DNA from 4 places in the Mesocryomonas lacus genome. Region 2 is predicted to be linked to each of the others. Evidence: predicted binding sites of a transcription regulator. Region 2 holds the regulator's gene; each other region holds the start of a gene.
The links. The regulator PhoB, encoded in region 2, activates phosphate uptake and scavenging genes when phosphate is short. The targets are predictions, from matches to a motif close to TGTCATNNANCTGTCAT.
Positions count from the first base shown of each region.

Region 1: a site for PhoB is predicted at 2,456-2,472, ahead of ACZLZQ_RS07025 (esterase-like activity of phytase family protein). Genes of this name have one in related genera too.
Region 3: a site for PhoB is predicted at 2,866-2,882, ahead of pstS (phosphate ABC transporter substrate-binding protein PstS). Genes of this name have one in related genera too.
Region 4: a site for PhoB is predicted at 2,875-2,891, ahead of ACZLZQ_RS18180 (cycloisomerase). Genes of this name have one in related genera too.

Region 1 covers NZ_JBUZWF020000002.1:414,214-421,678, forward strand. The annotation lists gene ACZLZQ_RS07025 (esterase-like activity of phytase family protein) at 207-2,408, opposite strand; gene ybgC (tol-pal system-associated acyl-CoA thioesterase) at 2,520-2,969, shown strand; gene tolQ (protein TolQ) at 3,216-3,923, shown strand; gene tolR (protein TolR) at 4,011-4,460, shown strand; gene tolA (cell envelope integrity protein TolA) at 4,471-5,604, shown strand; gene tolB (Tol-Pal system beta propeller repeat protein TolB) at 5,703-7,013, shown strand; gene pal (peptidoglycan-associated lipoprotein Pal) at 7,288-7,465, shown strand, end outside.
Region 2 covers NZ_JBUZWF020000003.1:723,484-730,948, reverse strand. The annotation lists gene pstA (phosphate ABC transporter permease PstA) at 1-816, shown strand, start outside; gene pstB (phosphate ABC transporter ATP-binding protein PstB) at 834-1,643, shown strand; gene phoU (phosphate signaling complex protein PhoU) at 1,762-2,499, shown strand; gene phoB (phosphate regulon transcriptional regulator PhoB) at 2,510-3,280, shown strand; gene ACZLZQ_RS13130 (alpha/beta fold hydrolase) at 3,310-4,206, opposite strand; gene ACZLZQ_RS13125 (DUF3297 family protein) at 4,549-4,794, shown strand; gene ACZLZQ_RS13120 (Ig-like domain-containing protein) at 4,968-7,465, opposite strand, start outside.
Region 3 covers NZ_JBUZWF020000006.1:94,740-102,204, reverse strand. The annotation lists gene ACZLZQ_RS19490 (Na/Pi cotransporter family protein) at 1-1,490, opposite strand, end outside; gene pstS (phosphate ABC transporter substrate-binding protein PstS) at 1,572-2,633, opposite strand; gene ACZLZQ_RS19480 (TetR/AcrR family transcriptional regulator) at 3,407-3,970, opposite strand; gene ACZLZQ_RS19475 (amidase) at 4,075-5,481, shown strand; gene ACZLZQ_RS19470 (SDR family oxidoreductase) at 5,606-6,319, shown strand; gene ACZLZQ_RS19465 (IS1182 family transposase) at 6,425-7,465, opposite strand, start outside.
Region 4 covers NZ_JBUZWF020000005.1:214,854-222,318, reverse strand. The annotation lists gene sdhD (succinate dehydrogenase, hydrophobic membrane anchor protein) at 1-10, shown strand, start outside; gene sdhA (succinate dehydrogenase flavoprotein subunit) at 14-1,879, shown strand; gene ACZLZQ_RS18180 (cycloisomerase) at 1,970-2,824, opposite strand; gene ACZLZQ_RS18175 (hypothetical protein) at 3,034-3,600, shown strand; gene ACZLZQ_RS18170 (succinate dehydrogenase iron-sulfur subunit) at 3,768-4,547, shown strand; gene dps (DNA starvation/stationary phase protection protein Dps) at 4,738-5,259, shown strand; gene ACZLZQ_RS18160 (NAD(P)/FAD-dependent oxidoreductase) at 5,350-6,459, shown strand; gene fsa (fructose-6-phosphate aldolase) at 6,531-7,181, opposite strand; gene ACZLZQ_RS18150 (primosomal protein N') at 7,373-7,465, shown strand, end outside.

The DNA of each region.
Region 1 (7,465 bases), on a different contig from region 2:
GCTCTCCGCCCGTTTCGTCATCCCGGGCTTGACCCCGGATCCATTCCTTAGCGGTGAACGAGAACGGTCCGGTGGACCTTCCGTTCTGCACCGACTTGGCAGTGACGGCGATTTGGAATGGATCCCGGATCAAGTCCGGGATGACGGCCTTCTAGCGTGGTTGCTCTCGGTTTGAGCCCCCGCGCAGACTACGCACCAGTCGTCGATTACTTCAGCGCCGCCGACTTCTCGGTCGTCTTGCCGACCTGGAAGAACAGCGTCTCGCCCGACGAGTCGTCCACGCCGTCATTGTCGGTGACGATGGTCATCATGCCGTCCGCGTCGATGGCGAGGCCCTCGACCTTGTCGACGACATAGCCGTTGGTCGCCGACGTCAACGCCGGCACCAGATCGCGCACCAGTTCCTTCGTCACTACCGGCAGCGCGCCGCCAAGGGCCGCGGGCTTGAGGTCGGCGATCGCGACGCGGGTGATCGCCTTCAGCTTGGCCGTTTGGCCGATGCCGTTGTCGCGCTCGATGAGGTAGACGTGATCGCCATGCGCGGTGATTTCCGACAGGCCGGTCCACAGGCCGTCTTCGGCCGCGTCGAGCGGGTAGAGTACGGCGCCCCAGGTCTTGGCGGCCGGGTCGTAGGAGACGAGCTTGGTCTGATTCTTCGGGTCGTTCTTCCACGGCCGCTGGATGGCGAGCCAGATCTTGCCGTCGACGAGGGTCACGCCCTCCGTGCCGAAGCGGGTCTCGCCTTCAAGCAGTTCTTTCGGGAAGGCGATCTCCTCGGTGATGGCGCCCTTGGCGTCGACGTGCAGCAGCGCGTGGGGCACTTCCTTCTCGGTGTTGCCTTCGCTGCCGAGCCAGAAGCCGCCCTTTCCGTCGAGCGCGATGCCCTCGAGGTCGAGCTTCTTGGCCGGCTTGCCGTCCCGCGTGACGATGGTGGTCGCGGTGATCTTCGCCGGCTTCTGCGAAGCGTCGACCGTGTAGATGCTCGGCGCTGCCGAATAGACGGAGTCGCTGATGGCGTAGAACTGGTTCGACGTGCCCGCCGCGACGAGGCCGGACAGCGCGCCAAAACCCTGGATCTTGCCGTCGACGTCCTGGCTGACGATCTGCGGATAGGCGGCCGTGCCCTCGGCGCGCTCGTAGAGCATGATGTGCGAGCGGGCGGCGCCGTCCTCGACGAGATCGTTCTCGTTGGCGGTGACGAGAAGGTTGCGCGATGCGATGGTGGTGGCGCCTTCGGGCGCGATGCCCGACGGCAGGATCTGCGTCAGTTTTGGTTCTGCGCCGGTGTCCTCGTAGACGCCGACGACCGAGCCGCGCTCGGAGAGGACGAAGAGGAAGTCCTGGCCGTCGAAGGTGCCGGTGGCGAGCCCTTCCGGCTCGATGCCCTTCTTGTCGGCGCGCTTGTCGGGGAAGTGGCCGAGGCGGGCGACGGCCTGCTCGAAGGACGGGCCGGACTCGTAGGAGACGCTGCCGTCGCGGTTGTAGATGGTGAACGAGCGCGTGCCGCCCTTCCAGTCGCCCTCGTTGGCGGCGGCGATGCGGTCGCCTTTCAGCCATTTGACGGTGTCGGGCTCGCGGGGGCGTGCCTCGACCGATCCGGAGAAGTCGAGCTTGCCGTCCTTGGCGGTGTCGACGCCCTCGACCGCGAGGCTTCCAGCGGAGAAGTGCGAGGTCACCGTGCCGGTCTTGCCGTCGACGATGACGATGTGGTTGTTTTCCTGCAGCGAGACGACGATCTCGCCCTTGGAATTAATGTCGACGAATTCCGGCTCCGGATCCTCGGGCGAGACTTCGGCAAGGCCCGTCATCTCGATCTTTTTCAGACCGGCGCAGTCCGGCGCGCCGTCGGCGGCAAGCGGCACGGTGACGAGGAAGCCTGCGGGCATCTGCGGCAAGGCGCCGTCGTTGACCTCCTCGTCGCGCTCGTTCTCGATGGCGATCGCGGCAAAGCTGCCGTCCGGCGCGACGGCGACCGAATCCGGCTGGCCGCCGAGCTCGCAGACCGGGCTCTGCGCCTTGGTGGCGATGTCGACCGCGCCGAGCTCGCCCGACGGGTTCGCCTTGGTCTCCGACGTCCGGAAGCCGACAAGGGCCTTGCTGCCGGCGAAGGCGACCGAGGTCGGCTCACCGTCGAACTTGACGTAGCCGGCGCCCTTCGGCGCCTTGGGGTCAGTGATGTCGACGAAGCCGATGCCGCCATGCGGGCTGTCTGAATAGACGAGCGTCATGTCGTCCTTGGAGGCCGAGACGATCTCCGAAGAGGTCGGAGTCTTCGGGTCGGTGCTTTCCGGAAGGTTGCTGGCGACGGGAAACGAGGCGATCCGGTTGAACACGGGTTCGGCCGCAGCCGCGAGCGCGGTGGACGCGAGCAGCAAAGCGGCGAGGGAGGCAGTCTTCGGGAAGGTCATCGGTTCTCTCGGATAGCGGAACGGTTGTGGTCCCTAAGCAGCTCCGCGTGACAGGCCGATGACACCACCGCCCGGCATGACAAATCCAGCGCGATCTCCTATTCCGGCGGCATGACCGATCATCTTTCCGGACGGCTGACCGATTACGGCCATGCGCTCGACGTGCGCGTCTACTTCGAGGACACGGACTTTTCCGGCGTCGTCTACCACGCGCGCTACCTGCACTTCCTGGAACGCGGACGGACCGACTTCCTCCGCCTGAAGGGCATCGGCCACCGCGCGCTGGCGGAGGGCGCCTTCGGCGAGCCGATGGCCTTCGCCGTCCGCCACATGGATATCGACTTTCTGCGCCCCGCCCGGATCGACGACGTCCTGACCGTCGAGACGCGCACGGTTCTCCTCGGCGGCGCGCGGATCATTCTCGATCAGCGAATTTTCGCGGGCGATACGATGCTGGTCGAAGCAAAAGTGAAGGTCGCCGTGATCTCGCCCGAGGGCAAACCGCGCCGCATGCCCGAGGCGGTTTCGGCCATTCTGGAGCGGCCGATGCCGCTGCCGTGACGGCACCGCAACAATTCGCAACGATTGCTTAACGTTAATGCTGTTTGAATAGCCGGGCTCAAAGCGCTGATGTCGCTTGCCATTCTTTCGCTTGATTCAAATTGTTAGAGCATGGCGGGTCTTCTGAAGCACTGAGCCTAACAGCGGAACGGACAGGTGGTCCGGGACGACGATGGTGCATCGCGGTCCACACGGCCGCACGGCTGCTTCAGCGGCATCGATTCGAGGGTCAATCGCATGAACGAGATCGCGCAGAGCGCTTTGGCAGCTCCGGAGCACGGCGTGGGACTGTGGGATCTGTTCTGGCAGGCCGGCTTCATCGTGAAGATGGTCATGCTCGGGCTGCTGATGGCCTCGGTCTGGACCTGGGCGATCATCGTCGACAAGACCATGCGTTTCGGTGCTTTCCGTCGCCAGCTCAACACTTTCGAGAACAATTTTTGGTCCGGCCAGTCGCTGGAGGAGCTCTACCAGACCCTTTCCGAGCGCAAGACCACGGGCATGGGCGCGCTGTTCGTCGCCGCCATGCGCGAGTGGAAGAAGTCGTTCGAGAAGGGCGCGCGCTCGCCGATCGGCCTCCACAACCGCATCGAGAAGGCGATGGACGTCACCCTGGCGCGCGAGATGGACAGCCTGGAGTCGCGGCTCGGCTTCCTCGCCACCGTCGGTTCGGCCGGACCCTTCGTGGGCCTGTTCGGCACGGTGATCGGCATCATGACCTCGTTCCAGGCGATCGCCGCCTCCAAGCAGACGAACCTTGCCGTCGTCGCACCCGGCATCGCCGAGGCGCTGCTCGCCACCGCCATTGGCCTCGTCGCGGCTATCCCCGCGGTTATCGCCTACAACAAGCTGTCGGCCGATGCGGGCAAGCTCGGCATGCGCCTCGAGGCCTTCGCCGACGAGTTCTCGGCCATCCTGTCGCGTCAGATCGACGAGAAGACCCCGGCGCGCTGAACGCCCGACGACACGCGAGCGCCACCGCGGCGCTCTCAAGCTGACACGATCGGAGCGTAGAGCTTCGAGGGCGAAGGAGCCGACGATATGGGCATGTCCACAGGCGGAGCGGCATCGGGCGGTTCCCGTCGGCGCAGACGCCGCGGGCGGGGGCCGATGAGCGAGATCAACGTGACGCCGATGGTCGACGTCATGCTGGTGCTCTTGATCATCTTCATGGTCGCCGCACCGATGCTGACGGTCGGCGTTCCGCTGGAGCTGCCGAAGACGGCGGCAAAGGCGCTTAACGCCGAGACCCAGCCCATCAGCGTCTCCGTGCGCGGGGATGGCATGGTGTTTATTCAGGAGACCGAGATCGCCGAGGCCGAAGTCGTTTCCAAGCTCACCGAGATCGCCAAGACCGGTTACCAGGAGCGCATCTTCGTGCGCGCCGCCAAGGACGTCGACTATGGCAGCGTCATCCGCGTCATGGCGCTGATCTCGGCCGCCGGCTTCACCAATATCGGTCTCGTCACCGATACCGAAACCACGAGCTGATCGAACGGCTATGAAGTCCGGCCTCGTCACATCCTCTGTCCTGCACGTCGCGCTCCTCAGCTGGGGTCTCTGGTCGATCTCCGGCCCGAAGCCGCTTGACGCGAGCTATGCCGAGGCGCTGCCGGTCGAGATCATCCTGTCGGACCAGTTCGAGGGCGTGAAGGGCGAGAAGAAGGCGCCGGTCTCCGAGAAGCCGGCCCCGACCCCGACGACGCGCCCGGCCACGCTGCCGATGCCGGCGGAGAACACCGGCGACAACGAGGCGGATCTCGACACGCCGCCGACGCCCGACAAGACGCGCAACGTGACCCCGCAGACCGGTGGCGCAAAGCCCGTCGCGCAGCCGAAGGTCGAGCCGAAGCCGGAGCCCGAGGCGCCGAAGGTCGCCGAGGCGCCGCCGCCGCCGAAGCCGCCTGAGCCGAAACCCGAGCCGGTGAAGGAAGCGGCCAAGCCGACGCCACCGAAGGAAGTCACGCCCGAGATCGACCCGCTCGCCGAGATGATCGCCGAGGATAAGACAGAGCCGACGCCGGAAGAGCAGCCAAAGCCCGAGCCGGCGCTCGAGAAAGTGCCGGTGCCGGCTGCCAAGCCGCGTCCGCCGGCCCCGGTGAAGGTCGCCGACGCCAAGCCAGCAGAGACCAAGACCGAGACTCCGAAGCCTGCCAAGCAGAACAAGTCCGACTCCAAGAAACCGAGCGAAGCCGACAGCGATTCCGACTTCGAGGCGATGGCGGCCGCCGTGATCAACAAGCAGAAGGCAGCCGGTGGCGGTGCCAAACGCTCGACCGAACAGGCCTCGCTCGGCAGCGAGCGGACGACCGGCACCAAGCTTTCGCGCAGCCAGCTCGGCGAGATCCAGGGTCTTTTGAACGAGCAGATGCGGCGCTGCTACTCGGTCCCCGCCGGCGGCGCGGAACCGGATTCGCTGAAGGTCTCGATCAAGATCCAGTTCGATCCGTCCGGCGGTCTCGTCGGCGCGCCGGAGATCATCCGCGGCGGAGGCGGCTCGGGTGCCGAGCGGATTGCGGCGGAAGCGGCAGTGCGTGCGATCCGTCGCTGCGCCCCGTTCAACCTCCCGGCCGAGATGTATGCCGGCGGCTGGGAAGAAACGACGCTGAATTTCGACCCGAGCGCGATGTATTGAGAACCTGAGGCCTTGTCGCGGCGCGGCAAGGCACGAGATCGAGGCGCATGTCGACCCGCTCGGCTGCTGTCCTCTACCCGAGTTGATGAAGGTCTGACATGAAAAGAGAACTCAAGCTGCTGTTCGCCGCGCTGGCGCTGTTCGTCGGTACGGCCGCGACGCTGACGCCGGCGTCCGCCGCCATCGAGATCGACATCACCAGCGGCAACGTCGATCCGCTGCCGATCGCGATCAACAGTTTCCAGGCGAGCGGCAAGGTCGGCCAGCAGATCAGCCAAGTGGTTACCGCCGATCTGAAGCGTACGGGCCTGTTCGCGCCCATCGATCCCTCCGCCTTCATCCAGAAGGATCTCGGTCCGGATGCAGCGCCGCGCTTTGCCGACTGGACGGTGATCAACGCCCAGGCGATCGTTACCGGCAAGGTGACGCCCGAGGCGGATGGCCGACTGCGCGTCGAGTTCCGGCTGTGGGACACGTTCGCCGGCACCCAGCTCGACGGGCAGCAATTCTACACCACCCCCGACAACTGGCGCCGTGTCGCCCACATCATCGCCGATGCGATCTACGAGCGGCTGACCGGCGAGAAGGGCTATTTCGACACCCGCATCGTCTTCGTCTCAGAGAGCGGATCCAAGACCGCCCGCGTCAAGCGTCTGGCGATCATGGACCAGGACGGCGCCAACGTGAACTATCTGTCCGACGGTTCCGACCTCGTGCTGACGCCGCGCTTCTCGCCGAACCGCCAGGAAATCACCTACATGTCCTTCGGCAAGTCGGAGCCGCGGGTCTATCTCCTGCAGCTCGAGACCGGCCAGCGCGAGGCGGTGGGCAACTTCCCCGGCATGACCTTCGCACCGCGCTTCTCGCCGGACGGCCAGAAGGTGATCATGAGCCTGCAGCAGGATGGCAATGCCAACATCTACGCGATGGACCTGCGCTCGCGCGCCACGACACGGCTGACCTCGACCACGGCGATCGACACGGCGCCGTCCTATGCGCCGGACGGCTCGCGGATCGTCTTCGAGAGCGACCGCGGCGGCCGCCCGCAGCTCTACATGATGGGCACCGACGGCTCCGGTCAGCAGCGCATCTCGTTCGGCGACGGCTCTTATTCGACCCCCGTCTGGTCGCCCCGAGGCGATCTCATCGCCTTCACCAAGCAGACCGGCGGTCAGTTCCAGATCGGCGTCATGCGGCCCGACGGCTCGGGCGAGCGTATCCTGACCTCGGGCTTCCACAACGAGGGGCCGACCTGGGCGCCGAACGGCCGCGTTCTGATGTTCTTCCGCGATCCGCAGGGCGGCGCTGGCCCGCAGCTCTACTCGATCGACCTCACGGGGCGGAACGAGCAGAAGATCGGAACGCCGGGCTACGCCTCGGACCCGGCCTGGTCCCCGTCGCGGGAATAGACTGCGCGCCTTCGCGCAGGAGAAACGACCGCTTGTTATGAAGATGACGCCCGCGCAGTGATGCGCGGGCGTCACTGTTTGCGGCAGATCGAACGCCGTTAAGCGGTGCGACGGCGGTTCTCGGCCGCCTGCCTTCATGCGGACTCAAAAGGCTGTGCAGGCAAGGGAATCGTCAATTCGATTCACTGTTTCATTCCCGGCGTTTACTCGGTCTTAAGTCTGTTCAGCGTAAACGTCTGGTAACGACAACATATCAAATACGAAGGAGCTGGCCATGAGCCGGATCGCTGTTTTGGCCCATAGCCGCATTGCCCTTGCCCTCATGGCCGCCCTGGCCGTCGCCGGTTGCGCGAAGAAGAACGGCGGCCTGCCGGACAATGCCTCGGGTCTCGGTTTGGACGGCGCCGGTGGCGCCGGCGGCCTGAACGGCCGCGGCGGCAATGCCGCGCCCG
Region 2 (7,465 bases):
AACACCGTCGAGGAAAGCCGGCGGCCGATCAACGACCGCCAGCTCGGCTGGATCAAGCAGCTCGAGGAAGCCGGCCAGCTGGAGCAGCGCTTCAACTGGGGCCTGTTCACCTTCGGCGGCTCGAGCCGCGCTGAAACCTCGGGCGTCGGCGTCGCGCTGATCGGCTCGGCCTACATGATGCTGATCGTTCTCGCTCTGGCGCTGCCGATCGGCGTCGCCGCCTCGATCTATCTCGAGGAATTCGCCCCGAAGAACCGCCTGACCGACCTTATCGAGGTCAACATCAACAACCTCGCGGCGGTGCCCTCGATCGTCTACGGTCTGCTCGGTCTTGCGGTCTTCATCAACTATTTCGGCATGCCCCGCTCGGCCGCGCTGGTCGGCGGCCTCGTGCTCAGCCTGATGACCTTGCCGACGATCATCATCGCCACGCGGGCAGCCCTCAAGGCGGTGCCGCCCTCGATCCGCGCCGCGGCCCTCGGCCTTGGCGCCTCCAAGATGCAGATGGTGTTCCAGCACGTCCTGCCGCTGGCCGCTCCCGGCATCCTGACCGGCACGATCATCGGCCTGGCGCACGCCCTCGGCGAGACCGCGCCGCTGCTCCTCATCGGCATGGTGGCCTTCGTCGCCGATGTGCCGTCCTCGCCGCTGGCAGCCTCGACCGCCTTGCCCGTGCAAATCTACATGTGGGCGAACGAGGCGGAACGTGCTTTCGTGGAACGCACGTCCGGCGCCATCATGATCCTGCTTCTTTTCCTGGCTGCAATGAACCTTGCAGCCGTCATCCTTCGGCGGCGCTTCGAGCGTCGCTGGTAGAACGGTGGACAGAAATGATGGAAAATATCCAAGCGACACTCAATAAAGGTCCCGCCGTGCATTCAAACCGTCCGATCAAGATGAAGGGCGAGAACGTCACCGTCCATTACGGTGGCAAGCAGGCGCTGCATGGCGTCAGCCTCGACGTCCAGGATCGCCAGGTCACCGCGCTGATCGGCCCGTCGGGCTGCGGCAAGTCGACCTTCCTGCGCTGCCTCAACCGGATGAACGACACCATCGACCACTGCAAGGTCGGCGGTCTCATCACCCTCGACGGCGAGAACGTCTACAACCCCGCCATCGACGTCGTCGAGCTCCGGGCCCGCGTCGGCATGGTGTTCCAGAAGCCTAACCCGTTCCCGAAGTCGATCTTCGAGAACGTCTCCTACGGCCCGCGCATCCATGGCCTCGCCAAGTCGAAGACCGATCTGGAAGAGATCGTCGTCACCAGCCTGCGCCGCGCCGGCCTCTATGAAGAGGTCAAGGACCGGCTCGACGAGGCCGGCACCGGCCTCTCCGGCGGCCAGCAGCAGCGCCTCTGCATCGCCCGCGCGATCGCCGTGTCGCCCGAGGTCATCCTGATGGACGAGCCCTGCTCGGCCCTCGACCCGATCGCCACCGCCAAGGTGGAGGAGCTGATCGACGAGCTGAAGCAGAACTACACGATCGTCATCGTCACCCATTCGATGCAGCAGGCGGCCCGCGTCAGCCAGGTCACCGCCATGTTCCATCTCGGCAACATCGCCGAGGTCGGCCCGACCGAGAAGATGTTCCAGAACCCGGACGACAAGCGCACGCAGGACTACATCACCGGCCGCTTCGGCTGAACCAGCCGGCCGCGCCCCAAGACGGGCGCGGCCGGCGTATCCAATGATCCGCATCGCCGGCCGCGACCCGAGAGTCCCGCGACGGCGGCTGCGCCCAACGAGAACAGGGAGACGAACCATGGACGAGCACATCGTCACGTCCTACGACGAGGAACTGAAGTTCATCGTCCGGCGCATTTCCGAGATGGGCGGCCAGGCGGAACGCATGGTCGAGCGCTCGGTCGCCGCGCTCATCAACAGCGACTGGGGCCTGGCCCAGTCGGTTGTCGCGGATGACCTGATGCTCGACGCCGCCCAGCGCGAGCTCGACGAACGCGCCATCATGACCATCGCCAAGCGTCAGCCAATGGCGCAGGACCTGCGCGAGATCGTCGGCGCGATCCGCATCTCCAGCGACCTCGAGCGCATCGGCGACCTCGGCAAGAACATCGCCAAGCGCGTCATCGCCGTGCACGAGCACCAGCAGCCGATCAAGCTGGTGCGTGGCATCGAGCATCTCTCCGAGCTCGCCATCGAGCAGCTGAAGGAAGTGCTTGACGCCTATGCCAGCCGCGACCACGTGCGCGCGCAGGCTATCCGCGAGGCGGATGAAGAGATCGACGCGATGTACACGTCGATCTTCCGCGAGTTGCTGACCTACATGATGGAAGATCCGCGCAACATCACCGCCTGCACGCATCTCCTCTTCAGCGCCAAGAACATCGAGCGCATCGGCGACCACGCCACCAACATTGCCGAGACCATCTACTACATCAAGACCGGTGAGCAGATGGAATCCGAGCGACCGAAGAGTGACACCACCCCGTCGATGACCGTCGGCGTGAAGGATTCCGGCCCGTCGACCGGAAACATGTAGGAACAGGCAGATGAACGCGCGCATCGTCGTCGTCGAGGACGAGGAGGCCCTGGGCGTCCTCCTCCGCTACAATCTCGAAGCCGAGGGCTACACCGTCGAGGTCATCGACAATGGAGACGAGGCCGATCTTCGGCTGAAGGAGCAGACGCCCGACCTCATCATCCTCGATTGGATGCTGCCTGGCATTTCCGGCGTCGAGATCTGCCGTCGGGTACGCGGCCGGCCGGCGACGGAACGGCTGCCGATCCTGATGCTCACCGCCCGCGGCGAGGAGAAGCAGCGGATCCAGGGACTGACGACGGGCGCCGACGACTACCTCGTCAAGCCCTTCTCGATGGCCGAGCTGATGGCCCGGGTGCGGAGCCTGCTCTGGCGCTCCAACCCGCAGAAGCTGTCCGACCATCTGACCGCCGGCGACATCAAGCTCGACCGCGCCAACCATCGCGCCTACCGCAACGGCCGCGAGCTGAAGCTCGGACCGACCGAGTTCAAGCTGCTGCAGTTCTTCATGATCTCGCCCGGCCGGGTGTTCTCGCGCGAGCAGCTGCTCGACGGCGTCTGGGGCCGCGACATCTATGTCGACGAGCGCACCGTCGACGTCCACATCGGCCGCCTGCGCAAGGCCATCAACCGCGGCCGCCAGCGCGACCCCGTCCGCACCGTCCGCGGCGCCGGCTACTCCTTCGACGAGCATTTCGCCGCCGTGGTGCCGACGTTGCAGCGTAGCGCCGACGACGAGGGCAAGATGGCGCTGGCCGAGCGTCAGGCAAGCGAGGGCTGACGCCGCAGTTTTAGGGAACGCAGCTCCGCTCACCCTCCGCCGCGAACCGCCGGACCAGCCTTGCCCGGTGACGGGTCCTTGAAATCCTGCAGGACCGTGCCGGCCTCGTCGGCCTGCAGGCTCGCGGCGCTGCCGGGGGCGTCGACGAAGGCGAGCACTGCCTCGGCGTAGCCGACCGGGTCCTCCAGCGGGGCGGAGTGTCCAACATTCGGGAGCAGCAGGAAGTGCGCGCCGGGAATGGCATTGGCGATCATCTCGGTATGCTCTCGGCTGATCGCCTCGTCGTGGTCGCCGATGACGATCATCGTCGGCACGGTGATCGAGGCCAGCTGCGCCAGCGTGAAGTTCGGCTCGTTCGCCCAGAGCGCGAAGATTTCGTCGTCGATGTTGTCGTAATGGCCGAGCGCCGGCAGCGCCTTGCCTTCCGCGATCGCCTTGCGGTTGGCGAGGGCGCCGTCGGGCGTCACGTTGGCGGCCTGGATGAACATCCCCGACAGCCGGTCGGGGTGGTGGATGGCGATGTCGAGGCCGATGATGCCGCCATCGCTCCAGCCGACCAGCGATACTTTCGGCAGCTTCAGGAGATCGAGGAGCTTTAGGTAGTCGCGCGCCATCAGGTGATAGGTGATCGGCTTCTTGTCGCGCGTCGAGCGGCCCTGCCCGCGGCTGTCGGCGACGATAACGAGGTGATGCGCCGAGAGCGTCGCGATCTGCTGCCGCCAGACGTCTCCGCTGGCAAGGCCTCCGGGGATCAGCAGGATCGGCGGCCCCTTGCCGTAGATCTGGTAGAACATCGAGATGCCGTCGACATGCGCAAAGCCTGAATCGCGTGGTTTGACGAGCTTCAGCCGCGCTTCGGCTGTCTGGACCCCACCCACGCTCATCGCCAGTGCCAAGGCGCAGAGCAATCCGACGATCCGTTTCATGGGCGGCTCCATGTCCAAATTTTCCCAATCCTGAGCGCTTGCGCGTTGCAGCACAAGCATTGGAAGCGTCGAAAGATCCGGCTTTCCGTGCCTCCGGCTCGGCGCTGCAGGGTCTTCAGGCAGGCGGACACTCTCCCGTCAAGCACGACTGCGTGAGCGGCTGCCGGGAGCGCGCCAGGGCATGGAGCGCCGAGGCGTATTGCAACAAGTGTTGGCGAAACCCCGCCAAGCTTGTATCTCCGGCGCAACGCATCAAAAGATGAGACGCTGGACATGACCGACACACCCAAGGCCGAGACCTCCGAGACGCCAGCCACCGAGACGGCCGAGCAGGCGGCACCGATGGCCGACATCGCCTTGCCCGACCGCCTTGCGGCCGATCCGTCGAGCCCGTTCCACAATCCTGAACTGCTGGCGATGGGGATCGGCGTCCGGTTCAAGGGCGTCGAGAAGACCAATGTCGAGGAATACTGCGTCAGCGAAGGCTGGATCCGCGTTCCCGCCGGCAATGCGAAGGACCGCCGCGGCAATCCGATGACGCTGAAGCTGAAGGGCCCGGTCGAGGTCTATCTGCGCGGCGAGGACTGAGGGCGCCGGCAAGGCGCTTTCCATCTTGGACTGCCGCACTTTGGGGCGCGGCAATCCGTCGAATGCGGTCCGACAGAGCACCGTGCGTCCCTGAGGGACACACGGTGCTCTGTCTTTTTTGTACTGACAGCATTTTTCCTTAATTGGGTAAGTCCAACCACTTGCGGGATGCTCTAGAAGCGGAGCGCGTTGTAGAGGTCGACAATGCCCTCGCCGATATCGGCAAGCTCGGCTCTCAGCTGCTGCGAGAACAGGGCGGCGCCCGCCGTCGTAGCCTCATCGCCCCGGAGGTTCTCCGTCACCGCCCCGCTGCGCACGTCGATGGTGATGACGCTCTGCGACACGGCCCCGTTCTCGTCCACCGCCTGGACTTTCAACGCGATCGTCTCGAGGCCCGCCGGTGGGTAGCCGAAGACGACGCCCCCGTTCTCAGACGACAGCCAGGCCGGCAGCGCGCGCCCGTCCGCCAGCGTCACCCGCGTTTCATGTCCGATCCGCGCGCCTTCGCGCGTCTCGCTTGCGGCCACCATCACGTAGAGGACGCCCTCGTTGATCGTGGTGTCGACGACGAAGGAGGTGCCGTCCCGTTGCGACAGCAGCTGCCCGATATCGGACCCGCCGAGAAAAGGCGCTGCGCTGAAGCTGTCGAGGCGGCCTCCTGTCTCGCTCCAGTCCGTCTGGGCCCGCACCGTGCGGGCGATCAGCTCGTCCGCCGGCATCCCGGCAAGGCCGTTGAGGTCCTGCATCGCGTCGATCGCGTTGTCGAGCGAGCGCTGCCCGACAGGCCCCGCATCGATGCTGCCAAGGCTGCCGACCGCCACCAGCACCTCGCCGTCGGCATCGACCGAGCGAACCGGCCGACCGATCGTCCTCAATGAAGCGTTCGCGTCCGGTCCGGGCGCGGGGACGTCGATATCGACCGTCACCGGTTCGGTGCGGCCAGGGCGAACGCCGATGGTCGCGCTGCCGGTGACCGTCGCCGTGCCATCGCTGACCGAGAAGCTGAAACTGTCGGAACCGGTATAGGCAGGCGTCGGCACGTAGCTGTAGCGGCCGTCCGGCGAAAGCGTCAGCGTGCCGTTCCGCGGCGCCTGCGTGACGGTGTAGACGAGCGGATCGCCATCGGGATCGAACCCGCCGAGCGTTCCGGTAGTCGGGCCGCCCGCCACCGCGTCGATGCGCAGCGGCGGCAGCATTGGCGCATCGTTGATAGCGGCCACTGCCCCGCCGACGCTGCCGGTGCTGGCAAGGCCGGCTGCGTTGCGGACGGTATAGCTGAAGCCCGCGGGACCGTTGTAGTTCGGCGACGGTGTGAAGCTCAGCGTTCCGTCCGGGTTCAGGGCGACCATGCCCGACGCGATCCGGACCGGCGCGCCGACCGCAATCGGCCGGCCGTCGATCTCGGTGACCGTCAGCCCGGTACCGTCGGGGTCGCGGTCGTTGCCGGTCACGTCAAGCGTCACGGTGCCGTCCTCCGGCACGGTGAAGCTGTCGGCGCCGGTCACCGGCAGGTCCGGCACGTCGGCGACCGAGACGCTGAACGTCTCGATCCGCGTCCCGCCCCGCCCGTCGGAGACCGCGACGGCAAAGCTGTCGCCGCCGTTGAAGTCGGCCGCCGGCGTGTAGGTGAAGGTCCCGTCGGCGTTGACGACGACGCTGCCGTGCGCCGGCGCCGCGGCAAGGGTGAACGTCACCGGATCGCCATCAACGTCGCGTGCCAGGATGGCACCGCTCAGCGGCCGGTCCTCGATCGCCGACAGGCGGGTCGGCGAGGTCACGACCGGTGCATCGTTTACCGCCGCGACCGATACGGTGACGGTGTAGACGACGGCCGTCGTCCCGTCGCTGACCGAATAGGTGAAGCTGTCGGAGCCGTCGAAGTCGGCGTTCGGCGTATAGGTGTAGCTACCATCGGCGCGCACCACCGCACGGCCGTTCGCCGCATCGGCCGCGAGCGCATAGGTCAGCGGCGCGCCTTCGGCGTCCACGGCCACCGGCAGCCGGCCGGTCAGCGGCTCGTCCTCGCGGGTCGCCGCCGAGACGTCGCTGCCCACCGGCGCCTCGTTCGGCCGGGTGACATCGACGACGACCCGCACGGTCGCGGTGCCCCCTTGGCCGTCGTCTAGGGCGACCTCGAAGCGAGCCTGTCCGGAAAAGTTCGGCGCCGGGGTAAAGCTGAAGCGCCCGTCGGGGTCGAGACGGACGGTTCCGCCGGGCGGCTGGGCGACCAGCCTGTAGGTCAGCCCATCGCCGTCGACGTCCCGGCCAAGGATCGCGCCAGACACCGGTTGCCCGACCTTGGTCGTCAGGCTGACATCGCTCGCCGTCGGCAGGTCGTTGCGGGCGTCGAGCAGAATGTCGGCGACGGAACTTGCCGATTGCGCACCGCCGGCGCCGGCATTGCCGCCATCGTTCGTCGTCATCGTCAGCCGCACCGTTCCCGTCGCGTCTTGCGCCGGCTGATAGACCGGCGCGTTCACTCCGGCGAGGAAGCCGTTGATCGACGCGAGCGTGCCGGTCAGCGTCAGGTGCGCCGTTCCCGATCCGCCGACCCGGACGCCGCCAGCGCCCGTCGCGATGAGCGTACCTAGGCTGACGTCGAGCGTGACGCTGATCGGGTTGCTGCCGGCGTCGGCATCCGCGACGGACAGGCCCGTTAGCCGCAGCGGGG
Region 3 (7,465 bases), on a different contig from region 2:
GGGAAAGCGACGTGTCCCGCCGGCAGCCGGGCATCGGCAACGCCATGCTTCGGCATGATCTCGCCGAGATCGGCATCCAGCCGATCGAGCGCCGTCTGGACGATCTTTTCCGCTTCCGGGCCGAAGCTCTCGCGGCGGACGCGGCGGGCCACTTGGTGCAGGGACTCCGTTAGCGCGGCGGTGAAGTCGGCTTCCTCGATCAGGCTGGCGACGAGATCGAGCTGCTCGAACGGCATGTCGTTCTTCATCAGGTCGGCGGTGTAGGTGCGGATGTCGCGGCTGAGGATGTCGGTTGCAAGGTAATGCTCGCCAGGATCCGACGGTGCTTCCTTCCTCTTGCGGGCGATATCGAGGAACAGCGCGCCAGCTTCGAGGTGTCGGGCCGTTTCCTTCTGCACGGCCGGGATCGCCGCGGCGAAGTCGCCCGCGAGCTTGCGGTCGAGGAATCGCGGCACCGAATAGTCCTCGACGTCCTCGGCCGAGCTGTGCCCGATGCGCGACAGCACCCGGTCGAACACTCCGATGAAAGGGAAGAGCAGAAGCACGTTGAAGATGTTGAAGAAGGTCGAGTAGAGACCGACCGCCACGGGCACGAGGGGGAACGTCTCCTTGCCGTCGACGACCACAGCAATGCCTGGATCGCCGCCGAAGAACTGCATGGCCCAGCGCAGCACCTCGATAGAGACGAAGAACAGAGGAACCGTCACGCAGACGCCGATCACATTGAACGACATGTGGGCGTAGGCGGCCCGCTTGGCGTTCTTGGAGAGGTTGAGCGAGGCGATCCACGAAGTGATGGTTGTGCCGAGGTCGGCGCCGAGAGAGAAGGCAACGGCCGTCGTCCAGTCGAGCACGCCCGCTGCGCCGAGGCCCATGACGATGCCGATGGTCGCCGAGGAGGAGTGGATCATTGCGGTGACACCGGCGGCGATAAAGACACATTTGAGGAGGTTGCCAAAGCTGTCCGCTCGCAGCGTCTGCAAGAGGTCCATCACCTCGGGCATGTTGCGCAGGGGGCGCAGGCCGCCCGTCATCAGGTTGAGGCCGTAGAAGATGAGCGCAAAGCCCATGCAGGCGAGCGCGATGTTGCGCACCCGCTCGTTGTTGGAGAAGCAGTAGACCAGAGAGAACACGCCCGCGAGGATGAGCCCCAGCGGACCGAGCGGCAACGCAATCAGGCCATTGCCGAGGGTCGTGCCGATATTGGCGCCCATGATCACGCTGATCGCGGGTCTGAGCCCCACGACGCCGGCATTCACGAGGCCGACGACCATGACGGTCATCGCGGTGGAGGACTGGATGATGCCGGTGATGAAGGTGCCGGCGAGCACGCCCTTGATCGGAGTCCCCGCCGCCTTGGCGAGAAAGGCGCGCATCTTGTTGACGGACAGCGCCTGGATGCCATTGGCCATGAATTCGAGGCCCAGCATGAAGATGCCCAGCCCCCCGATCACCGGGACAAGGATGTCCTTGAAGATGTTGACTTCCATGCGGCTTGCTCCCCTACGGGCTACGACTGCGGGCGACGCGGCGCCCTCTGCTATTTCTTCGGAGGCGCCATGCCGGGCGGCCTATCGTGTCGCGACCGGGATGGTTGCCCAATAGCTTTCGATCTTGCTGACGAGGTCTGCCGGAAGCGGCACGTAGCCGAGCGCCCGGGCCTGTTCGTCGCCTTGCCTAAAGGCCACCCGGAAGAGGTCGTGCACCCGGCGATACCGCTGGGCGGGCCTGCCTGCCACGGGAAGAACGGCAAAGGTCGCGACGCTCAGCGGGTATGCGCCGTCGCCGCCACCATCTCCGAGGCTGGCTGCAAAAGCGTTCGCCTCGGACCAGTCGGCGCTGCTGGCGGCCGCCGCCACACCCGCGGGTTCGGGCGTGACGAACCGCCCCGCTTTGTTCTCGATGGCGGCAAAGACAAGCTTGGCGCGCTGCGCCTGGCCGAATTCGGCGTACCCGATCGCGCCCTTGGTGGTGCTAAGCGCGGAAAGAAGCGCTGCGGTACCTTTCGCTCCCGTGCCGACGGGCCAGGTCACCAGCGTGTCGGCGCCCACTTTTTCCTTCCATTCTGGGCTTGCGGCGGCAAGGAACTGGGTAAAGGCGAAGGTAGAGCCGGAGCCGTCCTGGCGATGCAGGACGGAGATGTCGCTATCGGGAAGCGGGAGTTGCGGATTGAGAGCGCGGATCCCGGGATCGGACCACTTCGCGATTTTGCCGAGATAGATGTCGGCGAGCACCGGGCCGCTTAGCCGCAGCGCGCCGGGCTCAATGCCGTCGATATTGGCAACGACAGCAATGCCGCCCATGACGATCGGGAACTGCTGCCGCCCGTGCCTGGAAAGTTCTGCCGCCGCCAGCGGGACATCCGTCGCCGCAAAATCCAGTTCGGGCTGGTCGAGACGCATAATGCCGGCGAGAGATCCGACGAGTTCGTAATCGACCTTCCAGTCCGGCGACGTGAAGTCGCCGCCGTCGGTCCGCGCCGCCTCATAGTCCTGCGACCACTTCTGGATGATCGGTGCCGCGAACGTCGACCCGGCCCCCTGGATTGGATCCGCCTTCGCTTGCCCGACGAAGCATACAAGAAGGACGGCACCGAAGAGCCGGGTGAGCCATGGAGCACCGGAAAGGATCATAGCCACGGCACGTCTCCAGAGAGGCTGCAACCAGTGCCACTCGCAGCATGCTGCAAAATGGCTGAGCGCATTTACCTTTCGTAAGGAAGTTATTTAACAATCCGATGAAGGTTGATTTGTCGCGAGCTGAAGGCGTCCGGGAGTAGACAAGACGTTTCGCCGATTGGCCGATCTGTGCATCTGTGCTGACGGGGCGTCCGGAAAGCTTGGAATGAAAGGCCCGAGATCGACCCTTCATCAAGCTGTCACGTGGTAGATTGAGTCTGGTAGGGCGGCGACGTCCAGCGCCCGGCCACAGCAACGGAGCTGCCATGCCCCCGAAGCGCCCGCCCACAGATGCCATGACGTTGCACGAGCTTGGCATCGCAGACATCGACTGCGCATTCGATCCTGATGAATTCCTAAACGGACCTCCCGTGGGAGATATGGACGGGATCTCGGACTTGGAGTTAATCGAAGACGACGGATCGGTACTCAACGATGAACTGCTGCGGTCTCAGTAAAGGCATGCGCAGCATGAGGTGGCAGCCGATACCGGACTTACAGCTATCGACCCATCATTGCCTTACAAGGCAGCGTGATGGGATCCCGACAGCGGACGTTCTCGGTGAGCGGTCATGGCACCCGTCCAGTTGGGATCTGCGTCCGTATCTCCACTGGAAATCACGCCTCATGCTGGCGATGTCCCGGGGTTGGTCGACCTCGTGACGGCCGAACGATTGGCCCTCGCCCTACGAAGCTGGCTCGGTTTCGGCCGGCCTTCTTCGATGCGTTCAAGCCGGCAGCAGCCCGGCATCCCAATAGCCATCGATCAGGTTGTCGAATACGGCGACGTCGGCTTGGCTACGGGCCATGAGCTGGGCGCCGGCGACGGCAGCGAAGATGGCGCGGGCCCGGCGCTCGCACGCGTCGGCCTCCATGTCGGTCGCGTCCGACAGGACCTTGGTCAGCCACGCCACGTTGATCTCGGCAAAGCGGGAAATCTCCTGCCTCACCGTGTCCGGCAGGTCGTCGTGTTCGGCGGACATGAAGCTGCACAGGCAGATGCGGTTGCCGTTCTCAAGCGACCGGCGGAACGTGTTCGGATACTCCCTCAAGGCTTCCGAAGCACCGGCTCCGCCATTCCAGATGCCGTCCAGGACGGAAGCCGAGTCCTCCCAGTAGCGCTTCGCCACCGCCGCGCCGAGGTCGCCCTTGGTTGGGAAGTGGTAATGAATGCTCGCGCTTTTGATGCCTACCTCGGCCGCGAGCTCGCGGAAGTTCAGGCCGGTGTAGCCATGAGCCTGCGCGGCAAGCTTGGCCGCCGCCATGATGTCTTCCTTCATGTTCGAACCCATCATCGCTCTCCGCAAATCTTCTCTATCAAATGATAGATAGACGTTGACGGTCGATATGTGAAGCTCTACGGGTTGTCTATCAACTGATAGATAGGAGCCCAGCGATGACTGCCTCACTCACCCGCCTTGACGCAACCAAGCTCGCCCAACTCATCCGCACGAAGGAGGTCTCGCCCGTCGAGGTCATGCAGGCGCACCTCGATCGCATCGAGGCCATCGACTCGACGATCAACGCGATCGTAACTGTCGCTGGAGGCGCGCTCGACGCGGCCAAGGCTGCGGAAGCCGCCGTGCTGGCCGGAGAGGAGCTCGGGCCGTTGCACGGCGTCCCGTTCACCGTGAAGGACTCGATCGACACCGCCGGGGTCCTGACGCAACGCGGCTCGCCGATCTTCCGGGGACGGACACCGGACCGCGACGCCACGAGCGTTGCCCGCATGAAGCAGGCCGGCGGCATCCTTCTCGCGAAGACCAACCTTCCCGAGTTCTCGTACTGGATCGAGAGCGACAATCTCCTGTCCGGTCGCTCGAACAACCCTTGGGACTTGAGTCGCACGCCGGGCGGTTCAAGCGGCGGCGAGTCTGCGGCCATCGCCGCGGGCATGTCGCCGCTCGGCCTGGGCACCGATCTTGCCATCTCCGTCCGCGGTCCCGCCGCGCAGACGGGGATCACTTCCATGAAGGCGACGCATGGCCGAGTGCCAATGACGGGCATCTGGCCGCGTGCGCCACGCCGCTTCTGGCATGTCGGGCCGATGGCTCGATCGGTGCGCGATGTCGCGCTAGCCTTCTCCCAGCTCGCCGGGCCGGACGGCGAGGATGCGTTCGCGACGATCACTGGTCGGTTCAATGCAGGCACTGTGGGGCATCCCGACCGCCCGCTTCGTGTCGGCTGGATGGTCGGTCCCGGTTTCGGGCCTGTCGACCCCGAGGTCGCAGCGACTGTGAAGGCGGCGGCGGAGGCCTTGAAGGACCTTGGCGTCCACGTCGAGCAGGTGGGCATCCCGGCACTTGAGCGTGACTTTGCCCTCGACGTGTTCAATCGCCTGCACGTCATGGAGATGAAGCCCGCGTTCCGCGAGGCGACGCGCGGCCACGAGAGCGAGATGTACAAGATGTCGAAGACCATGCTGTCGCTGCCCGACACTTCGATGGCCGACTTCATCGACGCCGAGCAGGCTGCGGAGCGACTGCGAGACGGCTACGCGGACTACTTCGCCCGCTTCGACGCCCTGATCACCCACGTGCTGCCGATCCCGGCGCACAAGCACGGGGTGGAAACGTTCACCATCGACGGCCAGGAGGTGGACGCGACCTACCTCCAGGGCGCGACCGTGCCACTTAACGTCACTGGGTTGCCCGGTCTGGCGATGCGGTTCGGAACGAGCCGGGAGGGCCTGCCGATCAACGTGCAGGTCGTCGGCGCCTGGCATGCGGAGACGATTATCCTGCACGTCGCCTCGCTCCTCGAAGGCGTGAGCCCGGTCCGGGGGCTCTTCCCCGAGATCTGAACCTAGAACGCAGGTCGGCGCCTGGGAAAGCGTCGCCCTGCCCTCATTCGCGATACGACAGTTGAACCGGATCGGCGGCTCGAAGCGTTTTAGGACCGATCGACCGATGGAAAGGGACCAAGCCATGACGGAACTCAACGGACGCCGCGTACTGGTGGTGGGCGGCAGCTCGGGCATCGGGCTCGCCATCGCCCAGCAGGCCGACCGGGCGGGGGCGACGGTCACGATCGCCTCTCGCTCCGAAGCCAAACTCCAGGCGGCGCGTTCCACTCTCGGACCGAACGCCGAGGCAGCGGTTCTCGACACCGGGGACATCGACGGGATAGAGACCTTCTTCGCCGGCCGCGACACCTTCGACCACGTCGTCGTGTCGGCCGCGCAGACGGCGACCGGCCCAGTGCGCACCCTACCGCTCGAGGACGCGCGAAATGCAATGGAAAGCAAGTTCTGGGGTGCCTACCGGGTGGCGCGGGCCGCCCGGATCGCCGAGCGCGGGTCGCTCACCTTCATCACCGGCTATCTCGCGGATCGTCCCTCAGCCGCGTCCGTGACGCAGGGCGCGATCAACGCCGCGCTCGATGGCCTAGCGAGGGGTCTAGCGCTGGAGCTGTCGCCGATCCGGGTGAATACGGTCTCACCGGGCATGATCGACACGCCGCTGTGGTCGAAACTGTCGGACGAGGCCCGGCAGGCTATGTTTGACCGGGCGACGGCAAACCTGCCCGCAAAGACCGTGGGACGACCCGACGACATCGCCAATGCCGTACTGTTCCTGATGACGACACCGTTCGCTACGGGTTCCACCGTGCGGGTGGATGGCGGCGGCGTCATCGCCTGAACGGGCTACGGCCCATCTCCTTCCGACCGAGGCTGTGTCGAAACGCTGTAACTGACGTCTGGCACGACAACTGAGTGCGGGCGAGGAACGACACAGCAGCCTACTTCAGGCCGGTATGGCCTCTACGAGCCTGACGGTGCCAAACAAACGGATCATTCGTTTCATGTTGTATGCCAGAACGGCGAGGCTCACCTCGGTTCTGACGTTTCCGAGCCCTTTCGTCAGGAACGGCGTCGCGCCCATCCACGCCTTCAGCGTGCCGAACACGTGTTCCACCGTCGCCCTACGAACCGCCATGGCGTCCGGCATCACGTCGAGCCGCTTCTGCATGGCCTCCAGCACGCCCTCGTGCCGCCAGCGCTTCATCCGCTTTACCCTCTCGGGCGTGCACCGCTCCCGCATCGCGCAGGCATGGCAGGCGTCGAGGTTACGGTAGTGGTCGATGTCGCCATGCCTGTCAGAACGGACCTTGGCTTTGGTCAACAGCGCGCCGGCGGGACAGACAGAGTGATCGGCAACCGGGTCGTAGGTGAAGTCCGCGCGAACGAAGAGGCCCTTCTTGGCGTGGCCCGACGTGTCGGCCCGAGGCATGACAGGCAGGATGCTTGTGCCCTCGCAGGCCAGAACCTCCTCGCCGTTATAATAGCCACGATCGGCGACGACCGTGATCTTTTCAGCACCGATCGCCTCCTGGGCTTTGGCGCCCATTGATACGAGCTGCGTGCGGTCGTGGCCTTCGTTGACGACGTCGTGCGCCACGACGAGATGATGGTCGGGATCCACCGCGATCTGAACGTTGTAGCCGACGATACCGGTGCCGCGTCCGCTGGTGGCCATAGAACGCGCATCCGGGTCGGTCAGCGAGACCTGGCCCGCGTCCGATGCCTCTACCTGGGTCTGCATCTGACGCAGGAACGCCATTTGACGGCGAAGGCCTGCGATCTTCTCGCCGATGCGCTGGACCCTAACTTCGGGAACGTCGTTCGGCTCCTTGTCGGCCCGATCGAGCGCCGCAAGGAAGCGGGCAATGCTGGCATCGACCTGCTCGAGCCGCTTGGCGACCTTGACCACGGTGAAGTTGCGATCGCGGTTGTTGACCGCCTTGAACTTGGAGACGTCGATGGCCACCGCCGCCCCGGCAAAGAG
Region 4 (7,465 bases), on a different contig from region 2:
TGGAGCCTGACCCATGGCCGAGACCCACAAGAACGCCCCCGCCCCTGAAGGCCAGCCGCACCGCGGTGCCGGCCCAGGCATCAACGGCAAGGCCTACACCTTCACCGACCACAGCTTCGACGTCGTCGTCGTCGGCGCCGGTGGCGCGGGCCTGCGCGCGACGCTCGGCGCCGCCCAGGCCGGCCTCAAGACCGCCTGCATCACCAAGGTCTTCCCGACCCGCTCGCACACCGTCGCGGCCCAGGGCGGCGTTGCCGCCTCGCTCGGCAACATGGGCGCCGACAACTGGCGCTGGCACATGTACGACACCGTCAAGGGATCGGACTGGCTGGGCGACCAGGACGCCATCGAATACTTGGTGCGGGAAGCGCCGAAGGCGGTCTACGAGCTCGAGCATTTCGGCGTGCCGTTCTCGCGCACCGAAGACGGCAAGATCTACCAGCGGCCTTTCGGCGGCATGACCACCGATTTCGGCAACGGCCCACCGGCCCAGCGCACCTGCGCTGCCGCCGACCGGACCGGCCACGCGATCCTGCACACGCTCTACGGCCAGTCGCTGCGCTATTCCTCGGAATTCTTCATCGAGTATTTCGCGATCGACCTGATCATGGACGAGGAGGGCGCCTGCGTCGGCGTCGTCGCGCTCTGCCTCGACGACGGCACGCTGCACCGCTTCCGCGCCAAGAAGACGATCCTCGCCACCGGCGGCTACGGCCGCGCCTACTTCTCGGCGACCTCCGCCCACACCTGCACCGGTGACGGCAACGCCATGGTGCTGCGCGCCGGCCTGCCGCTGCAGGACATGGAGTTCGTGCAGTTCCACCCGACCGGCATCTACGGCGCCGGCTGCCTGATCACCGAGGGCGCGCGCGGCGAGGGCGGCTACCTCACCAATTCCGAAGGCGAGCGCTTCATGGAGCGCTATGCCCCCTCGGCCAAGGATCTCGCCTCGCGCGACGTCGTCTCCCGCTCGATGACGATGGAAATCCGCGACGGCCGCGGCGTCGGCAAAAACAAGGACCACATCTTCCTGCACCTCGACCATCTCGATCCGAAGATCCTGCACGAGCGCCTGCCGGGCATCTCGGAATCGGCACGGATCTTCGCCGGCGTCGACGTGACCAAGGAGCCGATCCCGGTGCTGCCGACCGTCCACTACAACATGGGCGGCATCCCGACGAACTATCACGGCGAGGTGCTCACCAAGAAGGACGGCAATGCCGACACCGTGGTCCAGGGCCTGATGGCGGTGGGCGAGGCGGCTTGCGTCTCGGTGCACGGCGCCAACCGGCTCGGCTCCAACTCGCTGATCGACCTCGTGGTGTTCGGCCGCGCGGCGGGCCTGCGCTGCGCCGAGACCGTGCAGGCCGGCGCCTCCCAGGCGCCGCTGCCGGCCAATGCCGGCGAGAACTCGCTCGCCCGGCTCGACCGCTTCCGCTACGCCAAGGGCTCGACCTCGACGGCGGACCTCCGCGACGAGATGCAGCGCACGATGCAGTCGAACTGCGCCGTGTTCCGCACCGGCGAGATCCTCGAAGAGGGCCACCAGAAGATCCACCAGGTCTGGAATGCCTCCGACGACGTCAAGATCACCGACCGCTCGCTGATCTGGAACACCGACCTCATCGAGACCATGGAATACGACAACCTGATCAGCCAGGCGGTCGTCACCATGGACTCGGCCCTTGCCCGCCAGGAATCGCGCGGCGCCCATGCCCGCGAGGATTTCCCGGACCGCGACGACGCCAACTGGATGAAGCACACGCTGTCGTTCTGCGACACCGAGGCGAAGACCGTCTCGCTGGAAGACCGGCCGGTGCATACCTACACGATGTCGAACGAGATCGAGTACATCCAGCCGAAGAAGCGGGTTTACTAAGCGCCCAGCCAAGGGCAGCACAGGACGGGTGAAAAGTGCGGGGCGATTGTACACAATGATTGTGTGCAATCGCCCTTTGCGTTTCAGGCCTTACGGGACCGCGTCGAACAGCACGCGGTTGACGGTCACACGGTTCGGCTCGTCGCCCTTGCCGCGGATGATGGCGTAGATCACGTCCTTCTGCGACCGGTCCCAGGCAATGCCCTGGCCGTGGTTGTCGAGCGGGACGGTGGCGACCCAGTCGAGCACGGGACCCATTTCCGGCAGTTGCATGACATAGGCTTCCGCGGGGTCGTGGCCGGAGAGGTAGAGCCTGCCGTCCGGGCCCCACGAGCCGCCGGAGTTCGACATGTCCTCGAACTTCTCGACGACGGCCTCGGGGATGGTCCACTGCTCCACCGGCTGCCAGTCGGCGTCGAAGCGGACGATCTGGGTGTTGTACTTGTTGCCGTAGGCGATCGGGCTCTTGCCGAAGACGCGGTTGTAGTTGGCAAAGCCGCCGTACCACCGGCCATCCGGTCCCTTGTCGACCCAGGTGAACGAGCCGATCTGGATGCCGAAGGAATGGGTCGCGACGTGGGTCAAGGTTGCGGCGTCGAAGATCTCGAGCGAACTCGCCATCGGCCATTCCGGATAATTGGAATGGGCGAGGTAGATCCGGCCGTCGACCACCGTCGCGCTGTCGAAATGCTGGATCGGGCCGCCTTTCGGCCGTTCCCAGGTCTTCACCAGCTTCTGCGTCCGCTTGTCGTATTTGGCGATCTTGCGGTTGTCGATCGCATAGAAGAAGTCGGCATCGACGGCGACCGCCTGGTTGGCTTCCGGCACGACGTAGGAGGCGATGCTTTCCGAACGCATTTGTGGCGGTTCGCCGGCGGCGAAGGCCGCGCCGGTGAGGGCGACGATGGCGACACAGGCGAGGGTGCGAAGGCAAGCGGGGGTCATGTCGGCACTCCGGGGCGGGATCGGTAAGCCTGACTGTCTAGGCCTGCGCGATGAAGCGCCCGTGACAGGCAGCGCGGTATGCCGCAGTCTTCAGGGCGCGGGACCTATACGTGGGACCTCGCCAAGCCGCTCCCATGGCGCTAGGTCTCGTGACGGGACACCGGCCAAACGGCTCTTCAAGCAGCCGACGATATCCTTGGGAGAATTTCATGCCTTCATTCATCCGCGCCGGACTGCCGGCCCTTTTCGCTCTCGGGCTGGCCATGCCGGCCCTGGCGCAGACCGCTCCGACGGCACCGATGGCGCCGGCCGCCGCGCCCGCGACCCCCGGCGCCGCGCCAGCAACCCCGGGAGCTGCGCCAGCGACCCCAGGCGCCGCGCCGGCAAAACAGTTCGAGATCCCGCGGGCGGGCGACAAAGCGACGCAGATCGAGCTGATCACCGGGCTGTGCGGCATCCAGATGAAGGAGATGTCGAAGGAGGCTTGCCACTGCCTCGCCGAGCAGACGCTGACCGGACTGTCCGATCCGCAGCGCGACTATCTCATCGCCACCGTCGTCGCGCCGCCGGTCGCCGACCGCATGCTGGCGGATGGCCGCGTCGGCCAGCCGGACCAGGGCGTCATCTTCGATTTTATCAGCAAGACGGCCGATTCCTGCGCCACAGGCAAGTTCGTCGCCAAGCCGGATGCGGCCGCCAAGCCCGCGATGCCGGCGGCGCCAGCCGTGCCGATGACGCCGGCAACCCCGGCCGTCCCCGTCAAACCCGCGCCGTAACGGGGAGGCGATCGGCCGCCCCCGATTAAATCGGTTCGCACGCGGATCGCGCCATGGGCTCCGGAAAAGCCCATGGCCGTAAGGGCCTTACAGTGGATTCCTTGCTGGTGTTTTGCAGTGCACGCTCTTATATCTGCATCGATTCCAAACTGGCACCGGATCCCGTCATGGTCGAGCTCACCCTCCCGAAGAATTCCCGGATCTCCAAGGGCAAGGTCTGGCCGAAACCGGAAGGGACGAAGAACGTCCGCGAGTTCGGCATCTACCGCTGGTCGCCGGACGACGGCGAGAACCCGCGGCTCGATACGTTCTACGTCGATCTCGACGATTGCGGCCCGATGGTGCTCGACGCGCTGTTGTGGATCAAGAACAAGGTCGATTCGACGCTGACGCTGCGCCGCTCGTGCCGCGAGGGCATTTGCGGCTCCTGCGCGATGAACATCGACGGCTCCAACACGCTCGCCTGCACCAAGGGCATGGACGAGGTGAAGGGCGCCATCAAGGTCTACCCGCTGCCGCACATGCCGGTGATCAAGGACCTCGTGCCGGATCTCTCTGTGCCCTATGCGCAGCTCCGCTCGATCGAGCCCTGGCTGCAGACCGAGACGCCGGAGCCCGAGAAGGAGTGGAAGCAGAGCCACGACGACCGCGCCAAGCTCGACGGTCTCTACGAGTGCATCCTCTGCTTCTGCTGCCAGACCTCGTGCCCGTCCTACTGGTGGAACGGCGAGCGCTATCTCGGTCCGGCCGTGCTGCTGCAGGCCTATCGCTGGCTGATCGACAGCCGTGACGAGGCGACCGGCGCCCGGCTCGACGAGCTGGAGGACCCGTTCCGGCTCTACCGCTGCCACACCATCATGAACTGCACGCAGTCCTGCCCGAAGGGGCTGAACCCGGCGAAGGCCATCGCCGAGATCAAGAAGATGATGGTCGAGCGCCGCGTCTGATCGCCGCGGCGAGCGTCCCGTTCCCGTGGGAGCGGGGTGCATCTGGCACGAGGGGAGGCGGCTTTGCATGGCTGGCTCCCGGGTGGGTGAGGAACCAGCAGAGGGTTGATCGGTTTAGCGGGGGAAGGCGCCCGGCATCGGCAAGACCGACGGCACTGGCGCTCAGATCCATCATCCGGAAGGACCCACCGTGGCCAAGTCTCCCACCGTCATGCTTCACCCGACCAAGAATCCGCAGAAAGAAAACGTCCGGGGCGCCATGGTCGCGCTGCTGCAGAAGCACCTTGGCACCGCGATTGACCTGTCCTACCAGGCCAAGCAGGCGCACTGGAACGTGAAGGGCATGAACTTCATCGCCGTGCACAAGCTGTTCGATGAACAGCATGAGGCGGTCGAAGCCTATGTCGACCTCATCGCCGAGCGCCTCACCGGCATGGGCGGCCAGGCCCAGGGCACCGTGCAGGCTGCAGCCAGCAACACGATCCTGCCAGCCTACGCGCTGGACATCGTGAAGTCGGAAGATCACCTGCGCCGCTTGTCGGATTCCTACGCCGCCTGGAGCGCGGCGCTGCAGGAGGGCATCAGCGAGGCAGACGAGGCCGGCGACGACCTGACCGCCGACCTGCTGACCGAGATCGGCCGTGGCATCAACACCGGTCTCTACTTCCTAGAAAGCCATTTCCAGGTCGAGGATGCCGGTCATTCGACCTGAGCCTTTCGGCAGTCTAGTTTTGAGAGGGCGGCGCGACAGCGTCGCCCTTTCTGCGTTTGAGGGGGATGCGATGACCGGCAGCAGGGGCGTATGACGCGAATTGTTCTCGTCGGTTGTGGCCATGCCCATCTCGTCGTCCTCAACCGGGTAAAGGCGTTCAGGGCGCGCGGGATCGAGCTGGTGCTGATCGATCCCGGCCGGTTCTGGTACTCCGGCCGCGGCAGCGGCATTCTCGGCGGGCGTTTCGACGCCGAAGCCGCCAGCCTCGATCCTTTCCGCCTGGCAAAGGCTTGTGGGGCGGACCTCATCGCGGACCGTGTCGTCGGGCTCGATCGTGCGGCCCGGACGTTGCTTCTAGCGGCCTCTCCGCCCGTCCCCTACGACTTCGTTTCCTTCGCCATCGGCAGCACGGTCCGTATGCCCTCGTCCTTCGAGGGAGTCGCCACAGCCGCAGTGAAGCCGATCGGCGGCTTGCCAGCACTGCGCGAGGAGATTGCGGCCGCACTTGGCGCGTCGCGGGTGCTCGTGGTCGGCGGGGGCGCGACAGGCTGCGAGATCGCCGGCAACCTTCTCCACCTCGCCGCCACCCGTGGGATCAGGCTGTCGGTGACGCTGGTCACGGCAGAGGCGAGCCTCCTGCCGCAGGCGCCAGGCTTTCTCGGTCGGGCGGCGCTGGCGAGCCTCGAGAGGCGGGGGGCCGTCGTCCATCGCGGCAGCGCCGTCGCAGAGGCGTCGGCGGGATCGCTGCGCCTTGCTTCGGGCGTGGTGCTCGGCTTCGATCGGCTGATCCTGGCGACAGGGCTCGTCGCGCATCCTCTGACGGGGATGCTGGGCCTTCCCGTGGGCGATGGCCTTCTGGTCGAACCGACGCTGCAGTCGGTCGGCGACCCCCGAATTTTTGCCGCCGGTGACTGTGCCGGGATCGTCGGCTGTCCCCGGCCGAAGCTCGGCGTCTACGGCGTGCGCGCCGGGGCCGTGCTGGCGGAAAACCTCCTCGCCGCCGCCGAAGGCAAGGCGCTCTCGCACTACCGGCCGCAGCGACGGGCGCTGTCGATCGTCGATCTGGCGGATGGCCAGGGGCTCGCGATGCGGGGTGGCCTTGGATGGCGCGGGCGATCTGCCCTGTCGCTGAAGCACTGGCTGGACCAGCGCTTCCTCAGCCGCTACCGCCGGCTCTACGAAAGCGCGGCCCCGACCTAAAAAGCCCCAGCATGAAAAAGGCCCGACCGTCGCCGGCCGGGCCTTTGTGTCTGACGTGAGAGCAGGGCGCCTCAGATGGTCTGGCCGGTCTTCTTCCAGTCGGCGACGAAGGTCTCGAGGCCCTTGTCGGTCAGCGGATGCTTGACCAGCGCCTTCAGCGTCGAGGTCGGCACGGTCGCGACGTCGGCGCCGATCAGCGCGGCTTCGCGGACATGGTTCAGCGTCCGGATCGAGGCGGCGAGGATCTGCGTGTCGAAGTCGTAATTGTCGAAGATGCGCCGGATGTCGGCGATCAGCTCCATGCCGTTGATGTTGATGTCGTCGAGGCGGCCGATGAACGGCGAGACGTAGGTCGCACCTGCCTTGGCGGCGAGCAGCGCCTGGGTGGCGGAGAAGCAGAGCGTGACGTTGGTCTCAAAACCTTCGTCGGTCAGGTGCTTGCAGGCCTTCAGGCCGTCGAGCGTCAGCGGAAGCTTGATGCAGACATTGTTGGCGATGCCGGCGAGGATCTTGCCTTCGCGGATCATTTCGTCGGCGGTGAGGGCCGATACCTCGGCCGAGACCGGGCCGTCGACGGCATCGCAGATCTCGGCGATGAGGTCCATCATCGGCCGACCGGCCTTCAGCACCAAAGAGGGGTTGGTGGTCACGCCATCGATCAGGCCAGCTTCGTTCATTTCCCGGATTTCGCCAATATCGGCCGTGTCCACGAAGAATTTCATCGCTTTTGTCCTTCCTTGCGCCGGCGGTGCCCCGCCTCTGGCGTGGTGATATCGCAACTCGGGGACCGGGTCACCACGTAAGGCTTTCCATTGCCCGGCTTCCGGCCCGTAGGCCCGCCCATGGCCAGCGCCTGCTACCGCCTTCGGCGCGACCCGTCTATGTCAGAACCCCACCCAGCCGAATCGGATCCATGTCCCGAGCGAGTTCCCCCCTGACCGGCCAGCTGTTCGACATCCGGTCGGTGCCGGTTCTGGTGCCGCTGCCGACGCCGCGGCCCTATTCC